Regions from separate parts of the Lysinibacillus sp. FSL M8-0134 genome, predicted to be linked through region 1. Evidence: riboswitches for the same ligand, from Rfam matches in the RefSeq annotation. Region 1 holds a riboswitch; each other region holds the start of a gene.

Region 1 (8,334 bases):
GATGCGAGTAAGCGTCATATTTTTGTGGGACATGCTTTCGTCACAAAGTATGGTGAGGAAGAAGCCAATACCAGTGATTCAGAGCGTCCGCTTTCTATCGGGGGCTCAGATTGTGTGAATGCAGCTTTATTTAAACCTTTCCACTATACCGCTCTTGGACACTTACATAAGGCACATTTTGTCTTAAATGAAACGATCCGCTATGCAGGCTCTCCGTTAAAATATTCATTATCAGAGCACTTACATGAAAAAGGCTTTTTAATCATTGAATTAGATGAACACGGTAAAAGCATAGTAACCAAAAGAAAGCTCGTACCAAGAAGAAATTTACGAGTAGTAGAAGGTCAATTGGAGGATCTGTTAAAGCTACCACCGAGTGATGATTATGTCTTTGTCAGATTGACGGATACGACAACCGTCTCTTCACCGATGGAACGCATTCGTAGTGTTTTTCCCCATGCGATGCATGTAGAACGTAAGATACTACGACAAGAGTCACCACGTGAGTTACAAGTTGTAGAAACAGAAAAGCTAGAGGATATAGACTTGTTCCGTTCTTTCTTTACGAATATTATCGGCATCCAGCCAGATGAAGATACGGAACGCCTTTTTACCGAGATGTTACAGGAATTATTAGATGAGGAGCGAGAGACAGTAAAATGAAGCCATTAAAGTTAACGATTACTGCATTTGGTCCGTATAAAGATACTGAGGTGATTGATTTCCAAGAGCTTGGAGAACATCGTTTGTTTGCCATTTCCGGAAAAACAGGCGCTGGGAAAACAACCATTTTCGACGCTATTTGTTATGCGCTTTACGGATCAGGTAGTGGTGAGGATCGCCAGGATACGGCTTTACTGAGAAGCGGCTTTGCTCATGATGATGTCTATACAGCTGTAGAGCTCCTATTTGAAATGCATGGCAGAGTTTATCAAATAGTAAGACAGCCAGGTCATATTAAAGAAAAAAATAAAACGATCACAGGTAAGAAAATAGAATTAGCTGAAGTAAGAGAGGGAAAGCTCGATTATAGCATCGTAGAGAAACAACAAACGCTTGAAGTCGATAAAAAATTGTTGGAAATCATAGGTCTCACAAAAGATCAATTTAGCCAAATTGTAATGTTACCTCAAGGTGAATTTCGCAAGTTATTGACCTCTGACTCTACAAATAAGGAAGTTATTTTACGAAAAATCTTTAAAACAGATCGTTTTGGCGTCATGACAAAAAAACTGGATGCCAAACGGAAAGAGGCGGAGAAGGATTTTGAGCGTGCCAAGCAATTAAAGGAACATCTATTAGGTCAAATTGTTGGTGCCTTACCGCAACGTTCATCCTCTTTATTCACCTTGATTGCTGACAATACGGAAAATTTACATCAACTGACACAGGCACTTGAGGAGGAGTTTAGCTACTATAAGAAATGTATAGAGGAAGAACAGCAGCAATATGATGAAGCTTATAGTCTTCATCAAAAGGAGCAGGAATATTATCGACTAGCAAAAACAATAAATGAGCAGTTCGAAGAGCAAGCTAGTCGGCAGCAGAGACTGCAACTATTGTTAAAAGAACAGGATAGATACCGAGCAAAGGAGCAGGAGATTGTTTTAGCAGAACAAGCGGAGCGACTTGTGCCACTTGAACAACAATGTATTGATTTACGTGCTGAACTGAACTTAAAAGAACAAACATTTCAACAGGCTCAATTTAAACTTCAACAAACAAAAGAGCAGCTACAACGGGCACAAGAAAAATATCAGATTGAAGAGGCGAAAGAGCCTGAACGTCAACAGATGTTGCAGCAGGAATTGCAATTACAGACTTTATTGCCTAAATTTGAAGCCTATGAAAACAATGTGCAGCAGCTGCAAATAGCAGAACAATATGTCGAAACAGCAAAACAGGCAGTAGCTGATAATCTTATGTTATTGGAGAAAGAACAAGGGCAGTTACAGCAATTTTCTCAAACGATGGAACAATATGAAAAACAGGTTGAGCCATATGAAAGCTACTTAGAGCAGTTACCGAAACTTCGTGAGCAGGTAGCATTAATAAAACAAGTAGACAAATACAAAGGGGCTGTAGAGTTAGCTAAGCAGGACGTAGCCACTTCTGACATTCACTATCAGGAGAGTAAAAAGGCTCTACAATTATTAGAGCAGCGTTGGTTGACAAGTCAGGCTAGTATTTTGGCTGAACAGTTGAAGGACGGGGAACCTTGCCCTGTATGTGGCAGTTTGACACACCAGAAAACACATAATGAGCAACAGGAAATGATAGAGCTCTCTGAAGTCGAAGTGTTAAGGGCTAAGGCTTCTTTAGATGAGCGTAAGTACCTAGAAAAAGAAGCGCTCTTGTCATCTGCGCAACAGCTTTATCAAGAAACCTGTCAGCAACTAGAAGAGCAGCACATTACACAGCAAGACCATGCACAGCTCATCTCTACATTAAACAACATAGAGCAAGAGATTGCGACATTAAAAATTGTTCATCATCAATTAGCAGATATGCGATTAAAACTTAAGCAGCAACGTGAGAGAATAGAGCAGCTACGAACTAAACAGATGAACTTAGAGCAATATTTAGCTGAGCAGTTGAAAGAAATGACAAGACTGCAAGCAGTTCTTGAAGAACAGCTTAAACATATGCCAAACCATTTACCAACCTTGCAGCAATTACAGCAACAGCTTACAGATATCAGTAAACAAAAAATGGATTTGCAAAAAAGATGGCAAGAGAGTCAAGACGAATTGCATAGAGCGAAGGAAGCAACAAGTAATGCAAAATTGACGATGGAAATAGCCAAACAAACTTTTGAAGAATTACAACTCAAAATGAATGAAAAACGTCAGCAATTCTCAGCAAGCATGCAGGAGATAGGCTTTGACAGCTACGAGGAATATACAGCTGCCAAACGGAGTTTATTGCAAATAGAGACCCTTCGAAAAGCTTGTAGTGACTATGCTTTACAGGTACACACATTGCAAATCCAAATTACTGAAGGGGCTATGTATCTTCAAGGAAAAGAGCAACAAGATTTAGTGTCCATGGAAGCCAAAGTAGAACAACTTCGTATATCTTATGAGGAAGCATTTAAACGTTTACAACAGTTGAGAGGTTTTGCTCAAGCTTGCCAAGGTTTTATTGAAAGAGTAGAAGAAATAGCGAGGGAGCTTCATTTACTTGAGCAAGAAGCGGGAAGAGTAAAGGAGCTCTATGGATTATTAAACGGCCAAAATTCGAAAAAGCTATCTTTTGAGCGCTATATTCAAATTAATTACTTAGACCAAATTACTGAAGCTGCCAATATTCGCCTTTATCATTTATCAAATGGTCAATTTGAGCTCAGACGTTCAGATAGATTGGAAAAGCATGCGAAACAAAGCGGACTAGGTCTTGATGTCTACGATGCTTATACCGATCAACTACGAGATGTCAAAACATTATCGGGAGGCGAAAAATTTAATGCCTCATTAAGCCTTGCCTTAGGAATGGCAGATGTAATTCAAAGCTTCCAAGGTAATATTCATATTGAAACGATGTTTATTGATGAGGGCTTTGGTTCGCTTGATGAGGAATCATTAAATAAAGCAATCGATACATTAATTGATTTACAGGATTCTGGTCGCATGATTGGCGTAATCTCTCATGTGCCTGAATTAAAATCTGCAATGCCAGCGGTTTTACATGTAGAAAAGACATTAAATGGCCATAGTCAGACATACTTTGAAGTGAAATAAGTGAAAGGCGTATTTCCGAAATAGGGAATACGCCTTTGTTTTATTTTTTTCGAGAAGTGGCTGTAGGAGTTGTTCCTTTTTTTGCAGCCATTACTTTTTTGACGATAGGAATAACAATAGGTGCCAATTTTACAGCAGTTTTCACAACGTTTGATACTTTCATTAAAAAACAGCTCCTTTTACAATTATTACTACCTGTTTCGCTTAAAATTGAAACATTAACGGATTACTCGAACAGCCTGAATAATATTCCATATGACAATACCAAGTGAGACAATGGCATAAACGGCAAATGAAACTAACCAAACAACCATCACAGTATTATTACTTGACGTTGGATCTAATCTTAATGTAGAAAAAACAAAGACAATAAAAAATAGGATGCCAAAAACAAAAGGAATTAAATGAGAGACAAGTGCACGAATTGAATGTCTTTTTACATCACTATCTTTCGTTACAAAGTAAACAATTAATGGGACGATAAAAGGGGCGAAGAAAATACTAAGATAACTAAAGGCAGATAAAATTTTTTGGTTCTCCATAGTTGTACCTCCTTTTTTAATATTTACGCATGAAAAACGGCAAAGTTTCAAAAAAATAATGTATGGAAAAGGTTGTAATCATCCAATCCTTTGCGTACAATGGGATTGTTCAAATAAATTCAGATGTAACGACCACAAGGGGAGCTGATGATGTCAGCTGAGACTGGGCACGTAATGCCTTGACTCTTTGAACCTGTAAGTTAACACTTGCGTAGGGATGTGGATAGAAACCGACACTTGTACGATGTCAGGCTCTGTCCTGGCATCGTTTTTTCATTCTTTAGGAATAAAAAAGATGTCTGCATTTCTATTCCTGCTCTTGTATCCTACATCGGAACAAAGGAGAGAATATGTATGGACAAAAAAAGACTATTAATGCTTGTGGAGATTGCGATATTTGCAGCGATTGGCCTTGTGCTCGATCAAGTATCCTTTAAAGTATGGGCACAAGGTGGCTCTGTTAGTCTTGTCATGGTGCCTATTATGTTAATTGCATTTCGTTGGGGCTTAGTTGCTGGGCTAACAACGGGATTACTTGTGGGTGTTATGCAAACCATGTTTGGTGCTTATATTGTGCACTGGCTTCAAGGATTATTGGATTATGGTGTTGCCTTTACAGTTGTAGGATTAGCAGCGGTTGTACGTGGACCTGTGTTGGATGCTGCAAAAAATATGAACAAAACGAAAATGGCACTTTACATTATCGTAGGTACTGTTTTTGCAGGCTTTTTACGATACGCAGCACATACAATTGCTGGAGCTGTATTTTTTGCAGAGTATGCGGGTGATCAAAATGCATGGATCTATTCTATCATTTATAATGGTACATATATGTTGCCAGCAACCATTTTAACGGCAATTGTAGGCGTGCTTTTATTCACAGCCGCTCCACAATTAATGCAAAGAAAAGCATAATAAAAGTTTCCTCAAATGATTTATTGTAAAAGGGTATAAAAGCTTTTCGTTCTATACTACTTGATGATATTCGCTTTCGCACAGAATCATTAGCAAAATTATCAACTTTTTTCAACAACAAGCAAGTCCCTTCACTCATGTGAAGGGACTTTTGGTCATGAATAGCTCGTTTAGCACTTTGCATTGTAGGAAAGCATACAATATTTAAAGCGTTTATCGTTATACGCATAAAAAGTTATGTTATATTAAAGAATAGATATTAGATGAAAGGGACGTTATACATGATTGTAAAAACGCAAGAAGAGATTGAAGCTTTTAAAAAAATTGGACGCATTTGTGCCGAAATTCGTGAAGCCATGAAAGCAGCAACAAAACCAGGTGTTACAACACTTGAGCTAGATGAAATTGCTGGCCGCATGTTTGCAGAGGCTGGTGCTATTTCTGGACCTAAGGGGGAATATGATTTCCCAGGATATACATGTATTAGTGTCAATGAAGAAGTGGCACATGGTATTCCAGGAAAACGTGTTATTCAAGAAGGGGATATTGTGAATATCGATGTTTCTGGGTCATTAAATGGATACTTTGCAGATACTGGCATTTCATTTGTTGTTGGTGAGGGTTATGAGGACAAAGAAAAACTATGCCGAGTTGCTAAAAGTGCTTTTGATCGAGCAATGACAAAGGTTAAAGCTGGGTCTAAATTAAATCAAATAGGTAAAGCGGTTGAACGAGAGGCGAATGCTAATGGTTTAACTGTTATTATGAATTTAACAGGACATGGCTTAGGTCAATCTTTACATGATGAGCCTAATCATATTTTAAATTATTATGATGCATGGGATTCTACGATTATGAAAGAAGGAATGGTGCTTGCTGTTGAGCCATTTATCTCAGCAAAAGCAGAGCATATTGTAGAAGCTGGTGATGGTTGGACATTTGTTACACCTGATAAATCGCTTGTAGCTCAAATTGAACATTCAGTTATTGTCACTAAAGATAAACCAATTATTTTAACTTCCTTAGATGAAGAATAGGATATAATTTAAAATCCTGCTAACCAATTTATTTTTGGTGGGCAGGATTTTTTTTAATAAATAAAATACCAACAAAGAGAACACCACATAAAAATAAGGCGGCAGTTGTTACAAGAAGCTCATCAAAACCATTATGTAAAGCGATTCCTAAATAAGCCCAAATAAAAACACTCGGATACATGGTATCAAAGTGATGAAAGCGGATATGTAGTGCAATAGCTCCACCAAGTGTCAGTAAAATTACTGCCCAAAGAGGAGTGCTAAGACCAAAGCCGTTCCAACCATAAGCCGTTAACGTAAAGCTACTATTCGTAATCAAGATAAATGTCATCCATGCAAAATAAATGGAGAAAGGAATACGACCTGACAACGCTTTGTCGTGAAGAGAGTACGTATTATACAACATAAATAAGTACAAGACCAAAAGCAAGGTGATGCCAAGAGAAACAATAAATAACTCATGATGCCATACATATATCGTTAAGGCTTGCAAAATATTTATGCAACTAAAGAGAGCAGACTGTTTCATAGATGTCTTTTTAATGTTCACCAATAACCAATAGCCAATTAATAAATAAATGACAATCCATATTGCATGACTAATATCAACTGGTGCAAATACTACAGAAAACCGATTAGAAATTTCTAGAGAAGATTGACCGTTTATTTTCATGAAAAAGGATAAAAAGGTTAGGATGAATGAGACAAGATAAGAGATTGTCATCAAGATAAACCGAGGCATGATTTCCTCTCCCTTCGTGTTTAGATTGTATAGGGAAAAGACAAATAAGTATAGTACTGTCACTTTTTTTATTATAACGGAAATTTCCAACAATGTATCGTGTTGTTTTGCTAATAATCACTACAATTTACCATCTCAATAGGCATCTATATTTTTCTTTAGTACAATGGGATTATCTACATAAAAGGAGTGAAGTTTCATTGGCACAAAATTTAAAAAATCTAGACTTATCGATTGAACTAGATAAAAAAATGTATAAAAAGAAATTAAAAGTACTCCAATATGAAATGTTAAATGCCCAACAGTTTTTATTAAAAAACAAAATTGGTTTAATTTTGGTATTTGAAGGAATGGATGCCGCTGGTAAAGGTGGCGCTATTAAACGACTAATTGAACGTCTCGATCCACGAGGTTATGTTGTACACCCTATTTCAGCTCCACAGCCTCATGAATTGCGCTATAACTATTTACAAAGATTCTGGAGAAAGTTACCGCAGCATGGGCAAATCGCTATTTTTGATCGTTCTTGGTATGGTCGTGTATTAGTAGAACGTATCGAAGGATTCGCATCGAAGGATGAATGGTCTCGTGCGTATGAAGAAATCAATAACTTCGAGAAAATTTTAACTGCAGGAGATTACATAATCATTAAGTTTTGGCTTCATGTATCAGATGAAGAACAATTAAAACGCTTTAAAGAACGGGAACAAAACCCTTATAAATCTTGGAAGCTAACAGACGAAGATTGGCGAAATCGTGAAAAAACACCACAGTATATTGAAGCGGCAAATGAAATGTTTGAAAAGACTGATAAAAAGGATACTCCATGGATCTTAGTTGCTGGTGATGATAAAAAGCACGCCCGTGTACAGGTGCTGCAGGAAACCATTGCACATATTGAACGAGAGGCTCTAAAACGTGGTCTCCATTTAACAAATGTATTAGATAATGGCCAACTAGAGGATGCTGATTCGTCCAGTTTAGAAATTGGGGACGAGAAGTAAGAACCAAATCAAAATAATGAATTGTGCTGCTATGAAATAGGACATGAGTTGTTTTAGTTGTAGCAGCATCTTTTCTTACATACAATGAAATAAACTAAATGTTCAACCTTTGAAATGTAGCGAATGAAAACCATTTTTTAAGCTATGTTAAATTCAAAGTAGTGATGTTACCAGAATGATGAATGTACTGATATTTATTGGAAGGCTAGTGTGGAGAAATGGTGCTTAAAATTTGGAATCTATTAAGAAAAAAGGGTGGGAATGTGGTAACGATAAAGGGAGAAAAATGCTACATCCGCACATTCCAAGAAAAAGATGCACGAAGTTTAACGGGTCTCGTAAGCCGAAATAAAT
Region 2 (8,334 bases), 3.7 Mb from region 1:
TGTAACTATGTAAATCAATTACGCCTCGGCATCATAGCCGTTGACGCTTAGCTTTTACGTAGAAAAACAATGCGTCCAGATTTTCTCGAAATTGCTCAAAAAGCTCCTCTTCAAAATCTGCGAAATCCACTGGGGGGATTTATTTCATCGTAATAGTTAAAACATCAGCATTAAAACACTTTTAAGCGTTTTCATTGCAAAAATCGATGTTGCTGATAGTTGTTCAATTACTCTATTTACATTGTACTAACTACCTTTTTCAGAATATAGAGAATTTTAAAAGAGAAAACAAGACTTTTTTCAGATTCTTATGTTATTTTTATTAATATAATCGTAATTTTATATGAAACTAGAATATTTTAAGGAGGATTGATGGTATGAAGCTGTTATTAATTGATCGTGACCCAACCGAATTAGCAGGCATAAAATGGTTTTTACATACATATTTTCCTGGAGATGTTTTTATTGAAATGTGTACAAGTATTTCAGAAGTGACTCAAAGTATTCGACAATTTGAACCAGATGCGATTCTTTTAAATATCGATTTATTTCCTAATAATCGCTTAAACGCTCTTTATCGAGATTTACAAAAACTATCCGGTGCCATTCTAGCAATGACGACAGAACCCCTATTTAAAAATGCATTAAAAGCAATTGATTTACAGGTTGCCCATCTTTTTGTGAAACCAATTGACTTAGAACTATTAAAGCAAAAACTCGCTGCCATTTCTCTTCGCACACCAAAAATTACAGATTATGCACAAGAGGCGACAAATGATTCCTTTTATTATCAATTATTTTTAGATAACAAATCTAGCTCTATTGAACCTACTTTGCATTTTACAATGATTGAACCCGAGCATCACGAGACATTTAATAAGCTCTACACTTGGCTCCAACAAACTCCAATTCATTTCCATATGAAAACATATCCTCTATCCAATAAAATCGTATGTCTTTTTGACACAGACGATATAAAAATGGTGGAGAAGGATGTTCGAACGTTAATGAAGGAATGGCGTTTGATTAGTAATAGTTCTTTAAATATCGGGATATATGATGGAACACCTACAACCATTAAAAATATGTATGCATTAACAAAGCGTGCACTACATCAAAGTTTTTACGAAGGCTTTGGTCATATTTTTTATGCCAGCAAACAATTTGAAACACAGCCCTTTGATCCATTACTAACACCAGAGGAGCAACAATTATTAATAAGTAGTTTGGAAGATGGAAACTTAGAGGCTGTTAAAACTTTTTTATATCGACTTTCTAATGAGGGAATCTATTATGAACAAGATGATTTACGTATTCATCTGACAAGTGTCTTAGCACAAATCCGGCGCTTTATGTTGAAATATAAATTACATGAAAAAGCTGTTATTGAACAAAACTATCGTCAGCTATTTCACATCATTATCGAGCATCCTATTTTTTATACTATTCTCAACAGCATCATTTCTTTTACACAAACTTTAATCGAGTTAGCAAGAGAAGCCCGGATGGAGAAAAGAGCCGATTATGTTGAACTAGCTTTAGAAATAATTGATCAACACTTTAAAGATAGTGCATTATCTCTACCCTTTGTTGCTCATAAGCTCGGAATTAGTCCTAATTATTTAAGTACGATTTTCTCTAAGAAGCAAGGCCTGCCATTTAAGCGCTATTTACAGCAAGTTAGAATTCATCATGCTACAAAAATGCTACTAGAAACAGATTTTGCAATTAGTGAGATTGCTCATTTAAATGGATTCGATGATCCAAATTATTTCATTAAAATCTTTAAACAACAAACTGGTATTACGCCAAACCGATATAGAAAAAAATAAAAGTTTGTTTAAAATAGTTTTCAATTAGCTCACTTTATTTTCAATAAAGATATTTTTAACGCAGTCATTTCTCTTTATTACTTTACAAATTGAGATTAGCTTAGCAAAATTCAAGTGAAAAACTATGTATATTACTTCTGTATAGCGCATATATTTATAGTTTATACTTAAATATATAAATTCTTTAACGATAATTATTATAATGTACTAGCAATTCTATTTTATATTTGTTATAGTTATAGATGAAGAGTTTGACTCACATTTTTTTCAGGAGGTAAACTAATATGACAAACGCAAATGATCGTAGCCGTCGTTTTACAACAGCAGGTGGCGCTCCAGTAGTAAGTAACCATGACTCTATGTCAGCAGGTCCACGTGGCCCTCTTTTACTTCAAGATGTATGGTTAGTTGAAAAATTAGCAAATTTCAACCGTGAAGTAATTCCTGAGCGTCGTATGCACGCAAAAGGTTCAGGTGCATTTGGTACTTTTACTGTAACGCATGATATTACTCAATATACAAAAGCTAAAATCTTCTCAGAGATTGGCAAAAAAACAGAAATGTTCGCACGTTTCTCTACAGTTGCAGGTGAACGTGGTGCGGCAGATGCTGAGCGCGATATCCGTGGCTTTGCTCTTAAATTCTATACAGAAGAAGGTAACTGGGATTTAGTAGGTAATAATACACCTGTATTCTTCTTCCGCGACCCATTACACTTCACAGATTTAAACCACGTGGTAAAACGTGACCCACGTACAAATATGAAAAACGCTAATTCTAACTGGGATTTCTGGACTTCATTACCAGAAGCACTTCACCAAGTGACAATCGTAATGTCTGACCGTGGTATTCCAGCTGGTTACCGCAATATGCATGGTTTTGGTTCTCATACGTATAGCTTTATCAATGCTGATAATGAACGTGTTTGGGTTAAATTCCACTTCCGTACAGAGCAAGGCATTAAAAACTTAACTGGCGCTGAAGCTAATGACATCATTGGTCAAGACCGCGAATCTTCACAACGTGATTTATATGAAGCAATCGAAAAAGGCGATTTCCCTAAATGGAAAATGTACATTCAGGTAATGACTGAAGAGCAAGCTCGCGAGCTACCATACAACCCATTTGATTTAACAAAGGTATGGTATAAAAAAGACTTCCCATTAATTCCAGTGGGTGAGTTTGAGTTAAACAAAAACCCGGACAACTATTTTGCAGAAGTTGAACAAGCTGCATTTGCACCGTCTAATATTGTTCCTGGTATTAGCTTCTCACCAGATAAAATGTTACAAGGTCGTATCTTTGCATATGCAGATGCACAGCGTTATCGTCTCGGTGTTAACCACTATATGCTTCCTGTTAACGCACCGAAATGTCCATTCCGCACTTTCCACCGTGATGGTGCAATGCGTTTTGATGGCAACCTTGGTTCAACACTAGGTTATGAACCAAATAGCTATGGTGAATGGGAGCATAACTTAGACTATAAAGAGCCTGAATTACGTATCGATGGTCATGCAGGTATTCACGACTTCCGTGAAGACGACAACAATTACTTTGAACAACCAGGTAAACTATTCCGACTTATGACGGCAGAAGAGCAACAACGTCTATTTGAAAATACGGCAAATGATATGGCTTCTGTTGAAGAATTCATCAAGCGCCGTCACATCCTTCACTGCTATTTAGCAGATCCAGCATATGGTGAAGGTGTAGCAAAAGCAATGGGTCTTTCATTAGAAGGTATGGATCTTACAAACCCATATGTAAAACAACCAACAAACGTTTAATATTCCACTTATTATTGATATCCAAATCCAATTTTTACTCCATGTGAATTTTTCACTCACATGGAGTTTTTTAATCACAAAAGGCTTGTGTCGATACTACAACACAAGCCTTTTTACATTATTGATAAATCTGACTACCCGCTTTTTTAAATTCCTCTGCCTTTTCCTTCATACCTCGATGGATCGCTTCTGTCGTATTCAAGTCTTTTTCTTTAGCATAATTTCGAATATCTTGTGAAATTCGCATACTACAGAACTTAGGACCACACATAGAGCAAAAGTGTGCTGTTTTTGCTCCTTCTGCTGGCAAAGTCTCATCATGATACTCCACCGCTCTTTCTGGATCGAGAGATAGATTGAATTGATCACGCCAGCGGAATTCAAAACGTGCTTTTGATAGTGCATCATCTCGGCGTTGTGCACCAGGATGCCCCTTCGCTAAATCTGCCGCATGTGCCGCTATTTTATACGTAATTACTCCCACTCGAACATCCTCGCGATTAGGTAATCCAAGGTGCTCCTTTGGTGTCACATAGCAGAGCATTGCTGTCCCAAACCAGCCAATCATCGCTGCCCCAATAGCCGATGTAATGTGGTCATAGCCTGGAGCAATATCCGTTGTAAGTGGACCTAACGTATAAAAAGGCGCCTCCTTACAAACTTCTAATTGCTTGTCCATGTTTTCTTTAATCAGATGCATCGGTACATGACCTGGCCCCTCCACCATCACTTGAACATCATGTTTCCACGCAATCTGTGTTAGTTCACCTAGTGTTTCAAGCTCTGCAAATTGGGCTTCATCATTGGCGTCTGCAATTGAACCTGGACGTAGGCCATCACCTAAAGAAAAAGCAACATCATAAGTCTTCATAATTTCACAGATTTCCTCAAAATGAGTATAAAGGAAATTCTCTTGATGATGATATAAACACCACTGTGCCATAATAGAACCACCACGAGATACAATTCCCGTTACACGATTAGCTGTAAGGGGAACATAGCGTAATAGTACACCTGCATGAATCGTGAAATAATCTACACCCTGCTCGGCTTGCTCAATAAGCGTATCACGGTAAACTTCCCACGTTAAATCCTCTGCTACGCCATTTACCTTTTCCAATGCTTGATAAATTGGCACTGTCCCCACTGGTACCGCTGCATTTCGAATAATCCATTCTCTCGTTGTATGAATATGCTTACCTGTTGAAAGATCCATAATATTATCAGCACCCCAGCGTGTTGCCCATGTCATTTTTTCAACCTCTTCTGCTATAGAAGACGATACCGCGGAATTCCCAATATTGGCATTGATTTTCACATGGAAGTTACGACCGATGATCATTGGCTCCGCCTCTGGATGATTAATATTAGAAGGCATAATAGCGCGCCCAGCTGCAATTTCAGATCGGACAAATTCTGGATCCATATTTTCACGTATCGCTACAAACTCCATTTCAGGTGTAATAATCCCCTGTCTTGCATAATGCAGCTGCGTTACATTTCTCCCTTTTTTTGCTCGTAAAGGCTTTCTTGCCAATTCAGGAAAGACATTTTCATGATTACGCGGATCATCTGCACGACGAAAACCATTATCCTCCGGTTTTATAGAGCGGCCCTCATATGCTTCTACATCTCCTCGCTCTTGAATCCATCCACTTCGTAAGGCAGGTAAACCTTTTGTAATATCTACTTGATAAGATGGATCTGTATAGGGACCACTCGTATCATATACTCGAATAGGGGCGTTTTCTTCATTTCCAAAGCTTCCTGTTGTCGGACTTAATGCAATTTCTCGCATTGGTACTAAAATATCCGGACGGGAACCTTCAACATACACCTTTTTGCTTCCTTCAAAGCTAGACATAATCGTAATGTTCTTTTCACTAATTGCTGACATGAGCTACTTCTCTCCCTTAAATGTTTTTTGTTACAAGGACCGGATCTAGCTCACCCTAACAAATAAATAAAGGCCGAATCCAAAATAATTATTTGGATCCGGCCACGAATGTAAAGGTTGAAATTGCATACACATACTATGCAATAGTTTCTTAACTTTCCCACGCTGGTATGAGCCAGATCAGGTCCAAAGGGTCAAGAAACCTCTAAGCGTTTCCCTCTCAGCCTGACTCATCAGACTCCCCTAGTTAATACTATTTAGTTTGATGCTAGTGTAGCAGATATTACTATGAGATGGAAGTTTTCCATTCATTATTTTTTAATATTCTATTGATTAAGCAAATAATACGTCCGCAAGATAAATCACTATTGTTACCGTTATACAGCTGACAATAGTTGAAAATAAAACAGTTTGGGCAGCTGTTGCCGATTCCACATCGTATTCCAATGCTAGACTAGAGCTATTGCGGGATGTCGGGAAAGCACTGGCTATAAATAGTGATTGAGCGACAACTCCATCTAACCCCAATAAAAAAATAATGGCTAAAGCTACGGCTGGTCCGACAATTAAACGTGTGAAGCAGCTGACGAAAACCGTTTTATTAAACATAGATTTGATTTCAAGCTGCGATAATTGCGCACCTAACGTGATTAGTGCCACAGCAATAAAGCCATCTGCTACATGGTCTATTGGTATTTTAATAAACTGTGGAATACCGATATTAAAATAGTTCATGGCTACACCAATAATCAACGCATGAATGATGGGCATTTTAAAAAAATCTTTAATAATCGTCATTCCTGATTTGGTAGAGGAAATTAAATTATACAAACCATATGTATAAGTTGTCATATTTTGAAAGATTACAAGGATGACCTGAATCGCTACACCAATAGGTTGTGTTACAAAAATCATTTGAGCTACCGGAATGCCATAGTTCCCAGAGTTAATGAGCACAACACTATTTTTAAAAACTGCTGCCTCTGTTTTAACTAAACCAAGCCACTTCGCAAAAAGGTGACTGAGTAGCATTTGGCTCCCAATAAAAAGCACAATAAACAATCCGACCTCTGCCAGTACAGACAGCTCTACACTCGTCTCATATAAATTTACAAAAACAGCTGCTGGCATAAAGCAATATGTAATAAGCTGAGACAACGCTTTTAAATTAAAGCGAAATCTCTTTTGTAAGATAGCACCTACTATAAGTAACACTAAAATAGGTGCAACAATTTGAAAGAAAATCATTCCGAGATACATCATTTCGATGACCCCCTTCCCTTCTTTTATAGTAGTGCCGAATTTCTACTAGGTCAATGTCTCTTCCAATAAAAAAAGACTGCCTATTTGTTTAGGCAGCCCTTCATTTTACGCTAATTTAAAACGATTCACGACTTCTTGCAGTTCATTGGAAATATCGTTCATATTTTGTATAGACTCGGCTACTTTTTGTAACTCTGCTTGTTGATCCATTGCAGATGCACTTACTTGTTCAGCTGAGGCAGCCGTTTCCTCTGAAATTGCTGATATGCTTTGGATGGCCATAATCGCTTGATTTTTATGCTCTAACATACTCGATAGCTTACTCATTAATTCACTAATAGAGGCTGCAATTGAACGTGACAAATCACTGTTATCTTTAAATGCCAGTTGTGTACTTTGTACGGATTCATTTTGAGATTGCATTAAATCCGCATTAGATGCAATGACAGCAACTGTTTGCTGTGAATTTTCAAGGATGCTTTCTACTGTATTCTTAATAATTTCTGTTTCACTTTTAGATTGCTCGGCTAACTTTCTTACTTCCTCTGCAACGACAGCAAATCCTTTACCATGTTCACCAGCACGTGCTGCCTCAATACTTGCATTTAAAGCTAATAGATTAGTTTGCTCAGTAATGCTTTGGATCGAAGCAATGATATGATTAATATTCGCAATGTGAGAGGCTAATGATTCGATTTGTTGTTGAATACGACCGTTCATCTCATTTGTCTCTATATTACGTTCACGTAAGCTTTCAACCTCGTACAATCCCTTTTCTGTTGTTTCGTTCGTTTTATGAGAGAGTTCATCCATTTCATTAGAAAGAGCTGTAATGGCATCAATCTGTTCAGATAAATCCATGATTCGATAATTCGTTTCTTCCGTATCCTCAGATTGCTTCGATGCGCCTTGTGCAATTTCATTGATGGCAACAGACACCTCTTGACTAGACGCTACAATTTCATTAAAGGCCTCATGTACTTGATTGGACGATTGGTTTAATAATGTAGTAGAGTTCAATACGGTTTGAATCGCACCATTGGTTTTATCTAGCATATTATTGTAAGCTAATGCAACTGCCCCAATTTCATCAGCCTTAATATACTTCTCATCCACCTTTTGGGTTAAATCTCCCTCTGCTGCCGTTTCGATAGATGTACGTAAAAACTTGAGTGGCTTTAGCTGTTTATAGATGAATAACACACTTGCAGCTGTCATTAAAATTACCATAATAATGGAGGCAATAATCGTAAATACGAATACGTGATTATATGTCTCTAGTATTTTTGATTCGGGTAACACGACTTGAACTGTCCATGTTTCATCAATATCCTCTAATATCATTGGAGCAAAGACATTATAAGCCCTTTCCTTTAGCTGATTAGAATCAATGTACATATTTGTTAGCTCGCCATTTTCCATTGTCTTACTTATACTTTTCCAAGTCGGATCCTCTTGCATATTGCGACCATCTAGCTCTTTACCAAAGCTATTGGCTGTCAGTATACCTTTATTCGTAATAATGGCTGCGTAACCACCTTCTGGTGCAACC
Region 3 (8,334 bases), 1.5 Mb from region 1:
GATAGGCATCGATAAAGGACCCAAGACCAACCTTTTCTAGCCATTCCTTGGCACGTTCGACGTTTGGTTTACGCTGTAATTCCTCCACGATGGTAACGTTCTCTAAGATGGTACGCCAAGGCAATAGACAAGGCTGCTGGGGCATATAGCCAATCGTCCCTCTCTTTTGCTGTAAATCCTCTCCATTTAATAAAATGGCCCCATGATCGATTGAAGAGACACCACCTATTAATTGAAACAACGTACTTTTACCACTTCCTGAAGGTCCCACAATAGCTACAAACTCGCCATCCTTAACCTCAAAGGACAGATCTTCAAGGACTTGCAGGGCATCAAAGGATTTACTGATGTTTTGAATGCTGAGCATGGTTACCTCTCCCCTTCACCATGATTTTTTCTATAAATCGTATACTGCTAAACAACAGTAAGCTTAACAAAACAATGGCAAAAATCGCGACAAATACACGATCCGTGCGAAAGGAGGATTGAGCTAAGGTCATATATACGCCAATACCCTTTTTCGCACCAAGCCACTCTGCAATGACAGCACCCATGACACTGTATGTAGCAGCGATTTTAACGCCTGAAAATATAGCAGGATATGCATGCGGCCATTCCAATTTCCAAAAAGTTTGCGAAGTTGTCGCACCAATCATCGCAAAATAGTGCTTTAATTCAGGTGAAGTTTGACGAAATCCGTCCATGGCCGCAATGACTATCGGGAAAAAGCACACAAGGCAAATAATAATGAGCTTTGGTAATAAGCCAAAGCCAAACCATATTATGAGGAGCGGTGCTAAGACAAGTATTGGGATATTTTGCGACATGATCAAAATCGGATAAAACAACTCCCGAATAAACGAAAATCGATGCAACACAATAGCTACCGTTAAACCACAAACAATACCAATAGCAAGGCCTAATATGGCCAATTGCACCGTAGCCAAAGCATGTGGTAAAAAGGTTGGATACGACTGAAAGCCTTCCATCAGAATACGACTTGGTGCAGGTAGAAGCCAATGGGGAACTTCAGCCACATGCACGACTAGTTCCCAGATGAATAAGAGGAAGGCGATAAAGATGATCGTCCTTCCCTTTTGAAACGCTTGTTTCATTACTGATATTTCTCCGTTAATGTATCCATGGTAATACCAGTTGGCTGATAGAGTATTTTCACTTGTGTAATCACATTAATAGCACCAAGCTCTATCATCTTGTCATTCATTTTCTCAATAAGTTGAAGCAATGTTGACAGCTCACCTTCCATCGTCGTTTCTAGCGGATGTACTTCATATTTCACACCAGATGCATCAATCACAGCAATGGCTGCATCCACATAAGGAATGACATCCTCATATTTCTCTGTTTTCGGGATAATTTGGACACTGATTAATGAATTTGCCATTTATTTGGCCTCCTTTTTAGGTAAGAAATCATTCGTAAAGGCTTGCTTTGCATCAAACTCGCCCTCTAATACCTTGTTGCTAGACATCCAATTAGCATAGTTTTCCCATACAGAAAGCTTTTGCTCTCCCCATTGCTTCGCATCGTCCTGATATTTATCAGCTAACCATTCTTGACTTTTATGCACTAAATCTTTATCTAAGTCAGGTGCCGCTTCTAGCAAAATATCTGCAGCCTCACTCGGATGCTCGATTGCGTATTCATAACCTTTAGAAGCAGCTGCAACAAAGGCTTTTACAACATCAGGATTGTCCTTTATCATTTTTTCATTAGTAGCCAATACAGGCGTATAATAATCCAACTGATCACTATAATCCGTTAAATACAACATATTAATCTTTTCCCCACGAAGCTCTGCCTCAATACCTGTCCATGCATAATAAATCCACGCAAAATCAATATCTTTTTCCATCATCGTGAAGAAATCTAAATCACCTGCATTGACAATATCTAATTGATTAATATCGGCATTTTCTGTTTGCATTAACGATTGGAGTACCGCTTGCTCTAGTGGGGCTCCCCAACCGCCATAAGTTTTACCTTCGAAATCCTTTGGTGAGGTAATCCCTTTAGAAGCAATCGAAGCAAAGCCCGATGTATTATGCTGAATGATGGCGGCAATCGAAACAAGTGGTACATCCTGGACACGTGCCTGTGTGATGCCTTCCTGATAGCTTACCCCAAATTCTGCCTTACCAGAAGCTACAAGCTGATCTGCTCCCGCTTCCCCTGGCATCATAATATCAACATCTAAGCCTTGTTCCTCAAAATAACCAAGCTTTTTCGCGACATACAGCCCTGTATGATTTGTATTCGGAGTCCAATCCAGTACTACTGACACCTTTTTTAGCTTATCAGTTGCCTGCTTGTCCTCCTTGTCACTACAGCCCACTAATGTTACAAGTGCAGCCAATAGAATAAATAACCATTTTTTCATGCTAGGTCCTCCCAGTTTGTAATATGAAAGTGTTCATAAAGGAATGCGTGTCACCAGAAAGAAAGCGTAAATACGATGGGCAAGAGGTGTTTGAAAATATAAAAAAACGCCTAGGATTCCTCCCAGACGTAAATTGCAATCAATCTTCAAAACTTTGCTTTTTTGAATAGATGTTCCCTACGCTGGTACGAGCCAAATCAGGTTCAAAGGGTCAGCGTCTATCGGACACAATCTCAGCTAGCAACTACTAGCCCCCCTACATTCTTTCGCTATGAACTTTTCGTTGATTATTATACCCATAGTTACTCTTAAAAGACAAGGTACTAATTTGGTTTAACCGTTTTACACCAAAAAAAGCCCAGCTCACAAAAGAGACTGGGCGTTAAAAAAGCTTGGTTATTGTTCCTTTTTGGTCGTTAGAACATGGGAAATAGCCCCATCTGTTGCGATATCCACTTTAAACGATCCATTGGAATGGCGATCAGCACGAGTCAATGCTTGGACATCTAACACCTCTTGCACGCCTTTTTCTGTTTCAATAACAATCTGCTCCTCATCTGTTGCTTGAATAACGGCCACAATGCGGTGCGGATTTGCTTTTAATTCTGTTAATACTTTTAGACCACGTTTTGCACGACTGGCTACTTCAACCTCTGCGACATTCATTTTCTTAACAGCCCCACGCTGTGTCACAATGACAACATATTGCGTTTGATCAGGTTGTAGCACATTCACACCGACTAAGGCTTCCCCATCTTTTAGCGTAATGCCCTTTACTCCGCCTGTTTTTACACCTGTTACTGGTAATTCCTCCATTGGGAAACGAATTGAATAAGCCGTATCTGTTGTTAACATCAATTCCACGTCATCCGTCACAAACGCTGCATAGATCATGGCATCGCCAGCCTTCACATTCATCGTTTTAATTGGTTTTGAATAACGTGTCACCGCGTAATCGGCAAGTGGAGAGCGTTTAATTTGACCATCCTTTGTCGCAGTGAAGATGTACGTATTTGGTTGATCAAATGTTTCAAAGCCATATACAGCGATAATTGACTCATCTTCACCCGTTGGCACGATACTTGAAATATGCTGACCAAGATCCTTCCAGCGAATATCTGGCAGCTCATGAACAGGCTGATAAATATAATTGCCTCGATTTGTAAATAGGAGTAAATGGTGCTGTGTATTTAAGGTTGCTTCATACAATAAGTAATCCGAATCCTTCATCGCAAAATCCTGACCATTCGAGGCGGCATGTGAACGTGTCGAAGTACGTTTAATATAGCCATCCTTCGTTACGGTTACGACAACCTCTTCACTTGGTACAAGAACATCTAAGGTAATTTTAATCTCTTCAATTTCTTGCTCAATTCTTGAGCGACGAGGCTCTGTAAAGCGTTTCTTAATATCAAGCAATTCTTGTTTAATGACACGTACAAGCTTTGCCTCACTTTGTAAAATCCCCTCTAGCTTAGCAATCAACCTATTTAGCTCGTCCTGTTCTTGTCGAAGCTCTGTAATGTCTGTATTGGTTAAACGGTATAATTGCAAGCTGACAATCGCCTCTGCCTGTACCTCTGTAAAATCAAACTTCGCCTGTAAATTAAGCTTGGCATCCTTTTTATCATTAGAAGAACGGATTGTTGCAATCACTTCATCTAAAATGGAAAGGGCTTTAATTAACCCATCCACGATATGGGAACGATCCTTCGCCTTTTGTAAATCGTAAATGGAACGGTTCGTGACTACTTCTTTTTGATGGGCAATATAGGCATCCAATAATAATGGTAAGGTCATCATTGTTGGACGACGATTATGAATGGCAATCATATTAAAATTATAAGCTACCTGTAAATCCGTTGTTTTAAATAAGTATTGGAGAATTCCTTGTCCTGGTACATCCTTTTTCAGTTCAATGACAACACGTAAGCCAGTTCTATCAGATTCATCACGAATTTCCGCAATCCCCTCAAGACGTTTATCTACGCGTTGCTCATCAATTTTTTTCACAAGATTCGCCTTATTGACATCGTATGGTAATTCTGTGATAACAATTTGCTCTTTACCACCCTTAATAGGCTCCACAACCGCTTGTGCACGGACAATAATTTTACCGCGACCCGTTTCATATGCTTTTTTAATGCCGTCAACGCCTTGGATAATACCACCTGTTGGGAAATCTGGCCCTTTAATGACCGTCATTAATTCATCCACTGTCGCAGTAGGCTTATCTAAGCGCATTAATACGGCATCTAGCACTTCATCTAAAGCATGTGGCGGAATATCTGTCGCATACCCCGCCGAAATCCCTGTAGACCCATTCACTAGTAAGTTAGGGAAACGTGCTGGTAAAACAGTTGGCTCCATATCCTGGTCATCAAAGTTCGGTACAAACTCAACTGTTTTCTTGCCGATATCTCGTAGCATTTCACCAGCAATCGCAGATAATCGTGCCTCCGTATAACGCATGGCAGCTGGTGGATCTCCATCGACCGAACCATTGTTCCCATGCATCTCAATAAGCATATGACGTGCTTTCCAGTCCTGACTCATACGCACCATCGCTTCATAGACAGAGCTATCTCCGTGTGGATGGTAATTACCGATTACATTACCGACTGTTTTCGCAGATTTTCGGAACGGCTTATCATGGGTATTTCCTTCTGTAAACATCGCATATAAAATACGGCGCTGTACTGGTTTAAGACCGTCACGTGCATCAGGCAACGCGCGGTCTTGAATAATATATTTACTATAGCGACCAAAGCGGTCACCCATTACTTCTTCTAAAGGTAAATCTTGAAACTTTTCCGTACTACTCATGCTTGGTCCTCCTCTTGTTGGATGAATTCATTCTCTAAAATATTGGCATCATCCTCCATACCGAAGTCTACATTGGCTTCGATCCATTTACGACGGGGTTCTACCTTATCACCCATTAACGTCGTGACACGTCTCTCTGCACGTGCACCATCCTCGATTGTGACACGAATTAATGTCCGTGTCTCAGGGTTCATCGTTGTATCCCAAAGCTGGTCTGCATTCATCTCTCCAAGACCTTTATAACGCTGTAATATGTAACCCTTTCCAACTTTTTTGATGGCCTTTTGTAGATCGCTTTCTGTCCAAGCATATTCAATGACTTCTTTTTTTCCAGTACCCTTAGAAACTTTATAAAGTGGTGGTAGCGCGATATAGACTTTTCCTGCTTCAATAAGTGGGCGCATATATCGATAGAAGAACGTTAATAGCAATACTTGAATATGAGCTCCGTCCGTATCAGCATCGGTCATGATTACTACTTTATTATAAGCGGAATCTTCTACAGCAAAGTCTGTACCAACACCTGCGCCAATCGCATGGATAATCGTTGAGATTTCTTCATTTTTCATAATATCCTGTAGCTTGGCTTTTTCCGTGTTAATGACTTTCCCGCGCAGTGGCAGAATCGCTTGGAATGTACGGTCGCGCCCTTGTTTCGCAGAGCCCCCAGCAGAATCACCTTCGACTAAGTATAATTCATTTTTTGCGGCATTCCGAGACTGTGCAGGCGTTAGTTTACCAGACAGAATGGTACTACCTTTTTTGTTTTTCTTGCCGTTTCGTGCATCTTCACGCGCTTTACGAGCAGCTTCACGTACTTGCTGCGCACGAATGGCTTTACGCACAAGAGAAGCTGATAACTCCGCATTTTCCTCTAGTACATACAAAATTTGCTCAGACACTACACTATCTACTGCAGAACGAGCCTCACTTGTCCCAAGCTTGCCCTTTGTTTGTCCTTCAAATTGCAATAAATGCTCCGGAATACGAACAGAGACGATGGCCGCTAAGCCTTCACGAATATCAGTCCCCTCAAGGTTTTTATCCTTATCCTTTAACAAGCCAATTTTTCGTGCATATTCATTAAATACACGCGTTAATGCTGCTTTCGCACCTGTTTCATGTGTTCCACCGTCACGTGTACGAACATTATTAACAAAGGATAAAATCGTTTCCGAATAACCATCATTATATTGGAAGGCGAACTCTACCTCGATTTCATCCTGGATACCTTCTACATACTTCACCGGATGAAGGACGTCTTTTTCCTCATTCAAATACGCAACGAAAGCTTCAATGCCATTCTCATAAAAGAACACATCACTTTTGCCTTCCTCGCGCTCATCAATTAATTCAATTTTTAACCCTTTTAGTAAAAAGGCTGACTCACGTAAACGCTCTGCTAACGTATCATAATTGAATTTTGTGACAGAGAAAATACTGTCATCCGGTAGGAAATGAACAAGAGTACCTGTTTGCTTTGTTTGTCCTATTTCTTCTAGCGTTGTAACAGGATGTCCACCGTTCTCAAAACGCTGACGATATTTTTTACCGTCACGATGAATGGTAACCTCTAAAAACGTTGAGAGTGCATTGACTACAGAAGAACCTACACCATGTAAGCCACCACTTGTTTTATAGCCCCCTTGTCCAAATTTACCGCCTGCATGCAGCACAGTAAAAATAATTTCAGGGGTTGGTTTGCCCATTTTATGCATACCTGTTGGCATACCACGGCCAAAGTCTCGCACGCTGATACTCTGATCCTGATGAATCTTGACAATAATATGAGATCCAAAGCCAGCCAGTGCTTCATCTACCGCATTATCTACGATTTCATACACAAGGTGATGAAGTCCACGGCCATCCGTCGAACCGATATACATGCCGGGTCGTTTGCGTACCGCTTCTAATCCTTCTAATACTTGTATAGCGTCATCATTATAGACGCTAGGTGACTGTTTATTCGTCAAAAAAATTCCCCTCCAAAAAACAAACACATGTTCTATTTATGTTCTCATCCTAATAATAATAGCATTTCCTGTCAATAGCTAGCGACAGGTCCAATAAAATTTTAAAAATTGCTCACAGTTTTGATTCTTTTTATAGTAAACATCTTCAACAGTTGCTTAAATTTGGAATTTAAGCAAGACAGACTGCTACTACTATCCATTATCGTTTGACGCATAGTAGCCTATTTAGTTTCACTTCCATTTGTTTGGCTACCCATCTCGAGCGATGAAAGTGCTACGATGTATCTCGCGATTAACTGGATAAAGTTAGACTTCTATTCTACCAAAGGAATGAACGATTGACAAAATTGCCTTTATGCCTATATTTTTAAAAAGGCTTTTTTCCACAACTGATCCTCTCATGTCTAAAAGACTACCCTATGGTAATTGAATTCAAGACCCATAATGAAATCTCCTTCATAACATTGTAGATTAGCAAGAAAAAGTGTAAAATACTTGTTACAAACTATTAGTACCAAGTATTGACTATGAATGAAAGGAGTCCAGCTATGATCAATGGACTTATTATTTTATGTGCTTATCTAATTGGCTCTATACCTTCTGGATTATGGATAGGCAAAATTTTTTATAACACAGATATTCGTGAACACGGGAGCGGTAATCTAGGTGCAACCAATACCTTCCGCACGTTAGGAAAAAAAGCTGGTATCGTGGTGACCGTGATGGATGTTTTAAAAGGAACTGCCGCAGTGTTACTCGTGACACTTCCTATTTTCTCTGACAGTATGCTCCATCCTTTACTACTCGGCCTAGTTGCCGTAATCGGCCATATGTTTCCGATTTTCGCCAACTTCCGTGGTGGGAAGGCAGTGGCAACCTCTGCGGGTGTTTTATTAGGCTATTCATGGCCACTGTTTGTCCTATTATTTATTGCCTTTATTGTGACATTAAAAATTACTAAAATCGTTAGTTTAACATCTATGATAGCCGCTTTAGTAGCACTTATTTATGCAATCGTTTATTATTTTGTTACAGGTGACTTTGCATTAGGCATTTTGGTAGCCTTTTTATTCACTTTTATTATTTATCGTCACCGTGCCAATATTTCACGGATTAAAAACGGCACCGAGCCAA
Region 4 (8,334 bases), 3.0 Mb from region 1:
TTCGAATTTATGGTTCGATAATATGGTTATTCCCAAAACATCGAAAAATATCGATGGTGCCCATGCCTTTATCAACTTTATGCTAAGTGCTGAATCTGGTGCTCAAAATGCCGATTATGTGGGCTATTCTACGCCTAATATTGCAGCGATGGACTTAATGGATGAAGAAGTTGTTTCTGATGAACGCTATTACCCTTCAGAGGAACAACGAGAAACATTAGAGGTCTATAAAAACTTAGGGCCAGACTATTTAGGAAAATATAATGAATTGTTTTTAGAATTTAAAATGAGTATACGATAATTTAAACTAGCGAATTGGTTCACACACCAATTCGCTAGTTTTTATCTGCATGCATATTCATTATAGTTAAAAAACAATTCAGTTCTTTCTGTCACAGAAACTTTAGTATATGACCACATTTTCACATACCCCTTCTATCATGCAATTGTCAAATGAATAATTTATTATTTAAAACTTAGAAATATAGCATCACATGTCATCTTAAATAACCTAAGAAGAAAACTTTTGTGGAAAACCATTCTAAATATCGAACCACTTCAATAATCTTAACTAATAGCCAAGCGATAATTCTTTATGATAGACTGTACTATATTTGATTACAAAAAAAGGGGGTTTATTCGATGACCCAGCAGAAGTCCAATAAGGCGGCTTTGTATATTTTAATGTTTAACATGTTTATCGCAATGGGGAGTATTGGGATTATTATTCCTGTCATGCCTGAGTACTTAAAAATATTCGGTGCAGCAGGACAAGTTCTAGGTATGCTTATTGCAACGTTCGCCTTAGCTCAATTCGTATTTTCTCCAATTGCTGGGAATCTTTCGGATCAGTATGGTCGAAAAAATTTAATTATTTTCGGTCTTATCGTGACAGGTCTTGCACAAATCGGCTTTGGCCTTGCTACAGACGTATGGATGCTCTTTCTAGCACGCTTTTTAGGTGGTCTTGGTTCTGCATTTGTTGCACCTCCTATTATGGCTTTTGTAGCCGACGTCACAACCTATGAAGAACGTGGGAAAGGAATGGGTATGTTAGGTGCTGCTATGTCTCTTGGTTTTATGATAGGACCTGGTATTGGTGGCTTTTTGGCAAAGGTAAGCTTACACTTCCCATTTTTCACAGCTGGAGCTGCTGCCATTGTAGCATCTATTTTATCTTACTTTTTATTACCTTCTACCAAACCAAACACTGCTCAGCAGAAACAAAAGCAAGACAATCTGGCGAAGCAAATGGCTCGTTCCATACATATGCCTTATTTTGTTATGCTCATAATTATGCTCGTGTTCTCGTTCGGCATTGCTAATTTCCAAACGACTTTGTCCTTATTCGTGACAGAAAAGTTTAATTACACACCCGTAGATATCGCGATTATTTTAGTTGTCGGTGGTGCTTTTGGGGTCGTTGTACAAATGTTTATTATTACACCACTATTTAATCGTTTTGGTGAAATGAAAGTCGTATTAGTCAATTTATTTATTGCATCCGTTGCTATTTTCTTAATATTATTCGTTTCTGGGTTTGCCCTTATATTAGTTGTAGCAACTATTTTCTCTACAGCAACAACACTAATTCGACCAGCTGTTAATACGCTAATCTCAAAGCTTGCAGAGAAAGAACAGGGATTTGCTGCAGGCTTGAATAATGCTTATATGAGTCTTGGTAATATGATTGGACCAGCATTAGCAGGTCTATTATTCGACTGGAATATGAACAGCCCGTATATTTTTGGCTCCATCATATTATTAGCATGTTTCTTCCTTGCGCTTGTCTGGACATTGAAAAAAGCACCTCATTTAATGCATCCAGATACAAAGTAGTCTGAAAAATCATTGACTATTTTTAGCAGTATGTTACATTAATGTTGGTCAACTAATTAAATAAAATTAACCACTAGGGGAGTCTTTAAAAGGCTGAGACGTATATGTTTAGATACGGACCCTTTGAACCTGATCTAGTTCATACTAGCGGAGGGAAGTGGCGCTACTTGCTATTATCATTGTATACGCGAGGCCGCTTCCTATTGTTTTTAGGTAGCGGCCTTTTTATTTCCCTAGTGAAACTTTATCAAAAGGAGTGAACTTGATGTCAATTCGTAAATTAACGGTCATGGCTTTATTAGTAGCTATTGCCGTAGCAGGCTCTACCTTTGTCTCCATCCCGACAGGAATTGCACGTGCCTTTCCCATCCAGCATGCAATTAACGTGGTAGGTGCAATTCTATTAGGGCCAGTTCCTACAGTCCTAATTGCCTTTGTTACTGCCATCATTCGAATCCTTACAGGGACAGGATCATTATTAGCGATCCCTGGCAGTGTTATTGGCGCATTATGTGCTGCTCTCGCTTATAAATACAGCAGTAAAATGTGGTTAGCTGGCATTGGCGAAATCATTGGAACAGGAATTCTTGCTTCACTGATTGCTGTACCTTATGCAAAGTTACTAATGGGGACCTCCGTAGCTGCCTTATTCTTCATGCCAGCCTTTTTAACATCCAGTACTATAGGTGCTCTTTTAGGCGTAGTGATTGCTAACAGTTTGCGGAAGACCGTCCTAGTAAAGAGCTTTAATTCTTCACTTTATTGAGTGAACGGGTTCTGTGTTTTTATATAGTATTAGATGGAGAAATTTAATTATATCTGATGATAACTTTGTTTGTTCTTTTAGAGCGAGGACATTTGCTTTTGGAGCGCTTACCTGTCTCCTTGGAGCGCTTTCCCTCATATTTGGAGCGCTTTCCTTTACTTTTGGAGCGGATACTCCAACCCTTGGAACGCTTCTCCTTCCTTTTGGAGCGGATACAACACCCTTGAAGCGCTTTCCCTTACTTTTGGAGCGGATACAACACTCTTTGGAGCGCTTCCCTTCACTTTATGAGCGGATACACCACTTTTTGGAGCGCTTTCCTTTACTTTTGGAGCGGATACTCCAACCCTTAGAGCGCTTTCCCTTACTTTTCGAGCGGATACACCACTCCTTGGAGCGCTTCTCCTTACTTTCGAGCGGAGACCTGTCTCCTTGGAGCGCTTTCCCTTACTTTTCGAGCGGATACACCACTCCTTGGAGCGCTTTCCCTTACTTTTGGAGCGGATACATCACTTCTTGGAGCGCTTTCCCTTACTTTTGGAGCGGATACAACACTCCTTGGAGCTCTTTCCCTTACTTTTGGAGCGAATACACCACTCCTTGGAGCGCTTTCCCTTACTTTTCGAGCGGTTACCTGTCTCCTTGCAGCACTTTCCTTCACTTTATGAGCGGAGACCTGTCTCCTTGGAGCGCTTTCTTTACTTTTCGAGCGGTTACCTGTCTCCTTGCAGCGCTTCCCTTCACTTTATGAGCGGATACACCACTTTTTGGAGCGCTTTCCTTTACTTTTGGAGCGGATACACCACTCCTTGGAGCGCTTCTCCTTACTTTCGAGCGGAGACCTGTCTCCTTGGAGCGCTTTCCCTTACTTTTCGAGCGGATACACCACTCCTTGGAGCGCTTTCCCTTACTTTTGGAGCGGATACATCACTTCTTGGAGCGCTTTCCCTTACTTTTCGAGCGGATACAACACCCCTTGGAGCGCTTTCCCCCACTTTTCGAGCGAGGATCCCCCTTCTTGGAGCGTTTTCCTCAACTCTATAAGCAGTTACACTTCTTTGCAGTGCACTCACCCTCACCGCTCAATCGAGGACTACTTTTTCATTCACCTCAAAGAATATAAAAAAGCAGTACAAAACTGTTTCGTTTTGTACTGCTTCTACTATATTACGATCTTTTTTTCATACCCTTTAATAATTGGGCAACATTGGTGTCTTCTGCCTGTACAGGTTTTTCCTCAACGAGCTGTTCTTTTTTCTTCGGTTTTGTGAGGAAGCTCCAGCCAAAACGCCTTATTGTAATATCAATAAAGAATAGTAGCATGCCTGCTAGGAGAAGCCATGAGGCAATGTTTTGACGGTCCGCTCCTTTTTTTGCAAAGTCACGGAAAACTTCTTGTGGTTCCTTTAAGACAGATCCACCAGTTTGTTTGGTTAATTCTTCTACTAAATGTTCATTTACAGGAAGTAGTTCATATTCAGCACTATAAGGAACGCTTAGTCCTGCTTGATATATGGCCTGCTTTTCATCAGCTATACGGAAGAAAATTAATCCTGGTTCAGCCTGTACAGTAGCTCGAACTTGAGAGGTCGAAATGGTTTCAAGTTGTGTTTCTAGCTCTTCACCTGCTTCATTAACTGCTACAATATCTAAAAATGCTGCTTCATTTGTAGGATCTGTAATCATAAAGGAACCATCTGTTTCCAATCTCACATCGTAGGCAACATCATTATAACTAGGAAGCATTTGTGAAATAAGTGTTTGCCAAAATGTCCCCCAATCCTGCCATCTTGCCCAATCTCCTGTCCATTTTCCGGTAGAATCGGATGTAAAGGCGAATGTTTTACCTAGACCGTATTGCCACTGTGCTAACACAGGATCTTCCTTCTCACTTTCTGCAATGACGGTAGCTCCTTGTTTAGCTGTTGTCCCAATATATGCATTCATTTGAGGGACACCATTAGCAAACAGTGTATTCCAACCTGCCGCATTATAGATTGCTGGATAAAATGGGTTATCCTCAATATAGGTACGGGAAATCATAGCTGTTTCACGAGATAAAATAGAAGGAATGGTTTGCTCATCAATAACATCGTAGAAACGACCACTGCCCATGTCACTTAGCGCTTCTAGTAAGTTTGCGTCGGCATCTTGACCAATCGCAACAGTCGATAATGTAATACCGTTCTCTTTCCCATCAGCAATTAAATCTTCATAATTCCCTGACTGTGATTGCCCATCTGTTAAGAGAATAATATGCTTACGTTGCAGCTTTAGATCTGCAAGATTTTCATAGGCTTTTGCAAGTGAACTATAAATCTCTGTTCCACCACCTGGTGTAACGGATAAAATCGTATCTACAGCTTCTTCTTTACTACTCAGAGGCGCTGTCTCTATAATCTCCCATGGCCGATCATCAAAGGCGATAAATCCTAATGTATCTTCATCGCGCAACATTTCTACTGAACGTGCAGCAGCTTCCTTAGCAAGCTCGAGCTTGGACCCAGACATACTGCCAGAACGATCGAGTACAATGACTAATCCTAATGAAGGTAGTTGCTCTTTTCCCTTTATTTCCATTTCTACAGGTAATAAAGTTTCAATTGGCGTTTTGAAATAGCCCCCTAAACCAAAACTGTTTTCCCCTCCAACCATGGTGAAACCTACACCAAAGTTTTTGACAGCTTGCTCAATAACACTCATTTTTGCCTCACCTACTAAATGGCCAGGAACATTGTCAAAAATGATTGCATTATATTGCAAATAGCTGGACAGTTCATTTGGTAAACTTTTAGGCTCGATAACATCAAAGGCTATGGATTGACTACCAAGTGCTGCTGCGATAGGTGAGGCTGTTTCGTAACCATTGACAATGAGTAAATGTGGTTCACTTTGCACCATTGTGACACTTGTTAACTTATTGTTTTCAAAAATAGCATCCTGTCCTACTTGTACAACAGCCTCATATTTTACTAGTCCTTCAGCAGTCGCTGCGTGCTTATAGGTAAACATATTCGTACCTTCATTAAGCTCAATAGACTCACGATGAATAAGCTCATCATTTTCATATAATAGCAGCTCACCTTTACCTGCTGCTGTTGCATAAATCTCTGTCACTAATTGTTGCTGCTCCCCTACATAAGCAACTTGAGGGGATACAAAGCTTTTTAGCGAAACATCATGCACAACAGGCTGACTAAAAGGTACAACATCTACACTAATGTTAGAGTCTTTTAACCTTGTAGCGAATTCTAAGACATCTCCTTTTGTCTCATTAGCATCAGTTAATAGCACAAAACGAGTTGCTTTTTTTGGATTAACAATACCGGTTGCCAGTTGGAGACTTTGTTCAATATTCGTTTGATCGGTTGCTTTTATTTCAGTAAGCTTCGGTACTTCCTTTAGCGTTTTTGATAATATGGCTTCTGTTTGTAAAGTGGAAGAAAAAGAATACACCCCTGCAAGCTGTTGATCCTTTTTCGATTGTAGGCTTTCCTGTATAAACTGAACCATCTCATCTTCTGTACCATTCATAGAAGCAGAACGGTCTATTAAATACACAATTTGTTCTTCTTTTATGGGCAATAATAGATAGGGACCAGCTAACGCAAAAACTAAGCACCCTACTGCGATTATGCGAATAGCAAGCACAACAACATGACTCTTTTTTAGTCGCTGCCTTTCACGAAAATAAGTCCATCCAAAATAGAAGAACAATGGAAGTAATAGCAACAATACTAATGGCCAATCAATTCGTAAATCCACGACGTCGTTGCACCTCCCACTCTGAAACAAGCAATATTAAAATAATAATAATAAGCCAAGGTACGAAAGATGCCTTTGATATTTCTTCCTTCCCATTGTCTGGGATGTCACCTAAGGTAAAGCTTGTCCCTTGTTCAATGACACGTTCTTGTGCTTGTAATTGCACGATAAAATGTTTTTCCTCATTATTTGAACGAACCATATAAATACCTGGTTGTTTTGGTGCAATTAGCATGCCATTCGTGATAGATGATTGAAACTCATCTTCTTGTGAATAAACACTCCAGTCTCCTTGTGCTAAAGCAACCGCACGCTGCTCATTTGGTGTGAAAATACCAAGGGAACCAACAGATTCTGATAATTGCTGTTCAATACTCCATAAAAATAGCGGGAATGATGGATGTAATGGCCAATCTGTATCAGCAATATCGGCTAAAACAATGATATCCCCTTTCGGAGAACGTTGAATGAAAGGCTCATCCCCCACAGAAGCAATAGTTTGATAATCTGCAAATCCAGGATAAATAGCACTTACAAAAACATCCTTTAGTTCACTAAATGCAAATAAGGCGTCACTTTGAATACTTATTGTGCCCTTTACTTCCATCTTTTCAGCATCATCACGACCAAATAACACAAGAGGCTTTTCCATTTTCTCCAATAAAGCCGTTTGGTTCGTAATCACATTCGCATCCAGATTGTCTGCTACTTGCAGTGATGGAACGATTTTCACCCCACTACTAACGGTTTGAAAGCCTTTTTGTATCAACTGATGCATGCTTTGATCAACAACCATTTTTGAAGTTTCGGTTTGAAGTAGAACGGTTTGTTGATTATCTACCTGATAATCATCTTTTGCATCGATAAGTGCAGTCATTGACTTTGTTAAAGGTAAATTTTTGAATGTTTTTGTAATAGCTTCATTGGGAGGCACAACTACACTTTCTGCTACAACCTCTTTCCCTTCAGCATTTTGCAAAGCTAGTGTTACCTTTTGCTCGTCAGGTGTATCGTTATGTAGCTGTACAAGTGCCATCGTAACCTGTCCATCTGTCGTAGCAGCAAATCGTGTAATAGCGATGTTTGTTAAGTCCTTTGGAGCCCCTCTTACTAGCCATTTCACTGAGTCTTTGTCCATCGGTAATTGTTTTTTATTAAGTGTATCTGTAAAAACATAAATAGAAGTTGGCGTATCACCAACAAATGCCTGTGCAACATCAAGTGCCTTGTTTATTTCTGCGGTTTCATAGGTTACTTGTAAATTTTTAATCGCTTTTTCAATTTCATTTGTGTTTGTTTCTCGCTGTAAAACGGCTTGTGGAGTAGCACCAGTTGTTATTAATGTGACAGGTCTCCCATTTAGCTCGCTCATTAATGACAACATTTCCTGTTTATGTGTATCAAAGGTTGATTGATCTTTACCTGCTAGCATCGTAGCTGAAGTATCAACGATAAATATCGTTTGTGCACCAACAATCGTAGATTTTTTAACATACGGATTCATGAGTGCCAATACAAGCAGCAATAAGGCAAGCAGCTGTAAATAAAGTAAAGCATTTTTTTGTAAATGCTTTAAATAAGGCGATACACGGGTTTCCTGCATAATTTCAGACCAAAATAAAGTTGAAGAGACAGTTTGATCTGTATACTTTTTACGAAAGAAATAATAAAGTAGGACAATGACCGGGATGATGGCCGTCCAGCTAAATATAATTTGACTAAAGCCCAATACGGCTCACCTCACCTAATCCAATGTGCTTTTAATAATTGTTGGAAAATCGCATGTTGAAAACCATCTTCCACTTTCAATTGTATTTTTCGAACGCCAAAGCGACGACAAATGGCCTCTAACTCTTCTTCATGTAATAATCGCCTTGCATGATAGGTTTCTAGAACTTTAGAGGACATCGTTACATTGACATCTTTACCTGTTTCACGATCTAGGAGGCGGACATCACCGGAAT

Evidence for each region. Region 1 has a riboswitch for thiamine pyrophosphate ahead of thiT (energy-coupled thiamine transporter ThiT). Riboswitches for the same ligand answer to the same signal wherever they lie in the genome.
Region 2: another riboswitch for thiamine pyrophosphate. It lies ahead of thiC (phosphomethylpyrimidine synthase ThiC); the one in region 1 lies ahead of thiT (energy-coupled thiamine transporter ThiT).
Region 3: another riboswitch for thiamine pyrophosphate. It lies ahead of MKY49_RS11700 (ABC transporter substrate-binding protein); the one in region 1 lies ahead of thiT (energy-coupled thiamine transporter ThiT).
Region 4: another riboswitch for thiamine pyrophosphate. It lies ahead of thiW (energy coupling factor transporter S component ThiW); the one in region 1 lies ahead of thiT (energy-coupled thiamine transporter ThiT).

What each region holds. Positions count from the first base shown of each region.
Region 1 covers NZ_JBBPAJ010000001.1:3,792,858-3,801,191, reverse strand. The annotation lists gene MKY49_RS19415 (exonuclease SbcCD subunit D) at 1-663, shown strand, start outside; gene MKY49_RS19410 (SMC family ATPase) at 660-3,740, shown strand; gene MKY49_RS19405 (hypothetical protein) at 3,781-3,903, opposite strand; gene MKY49_RS19400 (DUF4870 domain-containing protein) at 3,959-4,282, opposite strand; TPP riboswitch at 4,410-4,517, shown strand; gene thiT (energy-coupled thiamine transporter ThiT) at 4,637-5,197, shown strand; gene map (type I methionyl aminopeptidase) at 5,479-6,234, shown strand; gene MKY49_RS19385 (hypothetical protein) at 6,263-6,976, opposite strand; gene MKY49_RS19380 (polyphosphate kinase 2 family protein) at 7,177-7,980, shown strand; gene MKY49_RS19375 (GNAT family N-acetyltransferase) at 8,199-8,334, shown strand, end outside.
Region 2 covers NZ_JBBPAJ010000001.1:142,810-151,143, reverse strand. The annotation lists gene MKY49_RS00755 (helix-turn-helix domain-containing protein) at 378-1,832, shown strand; gene MKY49_RS00750 (catalase) at 2,117-3,622, shown strand; gene thiC (phosphomethylpyrimidine synthase ThiC) at 3,741-5,519, opposite strand; TPP riboswitch at 5,660-5,774, opposite strand; gene MKY49_RS00740 (AEC family transporter) at 5,853-6,782, opposite strand; gene MKY49_RS00735 (methyl-accepting chemotaxis protein) at 6,888-8,334, opposite strand, start outside.
Region 3 covers NZ_JBBPAJ010000001.1:2,299,584-2,307,917, forward strand. The annotation lists gene MKY49_RS11685 (ABC transporter ATP-binding protein) at 1-367, opposite strand, end outside; gene MKY49_RS11690 (ABC transporter permease) at 342-1,115, opposite strand; gene MKY49_RS11695 (thiamine-binding protein) at 1,115-1,405, opposite strand; gene MKY49_RS11700 (ABC transporter substrate-binding protein) at 1,406-2,401, opposite strand; TPP riboswitch at 2,559-2,669, opposite strand; gene parC (DNA topoisomerase IV subunit A) at 2,798-5,227, opposite strand; gene parE (DNA topoisomerase IV subunit B) at 5,224-7,200, opposite strand; gene plsY (glycerol-3-phosphate 1-O-acyltransferase PlsY) at 7,749-8,334, shown strand, end outside.
Region 4 covers NZ_JBBPAJ010000001.1:781,197-789,530, reverse strand. The annotation lists gene MKY49_RS03840 (ABC transporter substrate-binding protein) at 1-301, shown strand, start outside; gene MKY49_RS03835 (MFS transporter) at 643-1,839, shown strand; TPP riboswitch at 1,905-2,012, shown strand; gene thiW (energy coupling factor transporter S component ThiW) at 2,105-2,605, shown strand; gene MKY49_RS03825 (VWA domain-containing protein) at 3,773-6,370, opposite strand; gene MKY49_RS03820 (vWA domain-containing protein) at 6,354-8,099, opposite strand; gene MKY49_RS03815 (DUF58 domain-containing protein) at 8,111-8,334, opposite strand, start outside.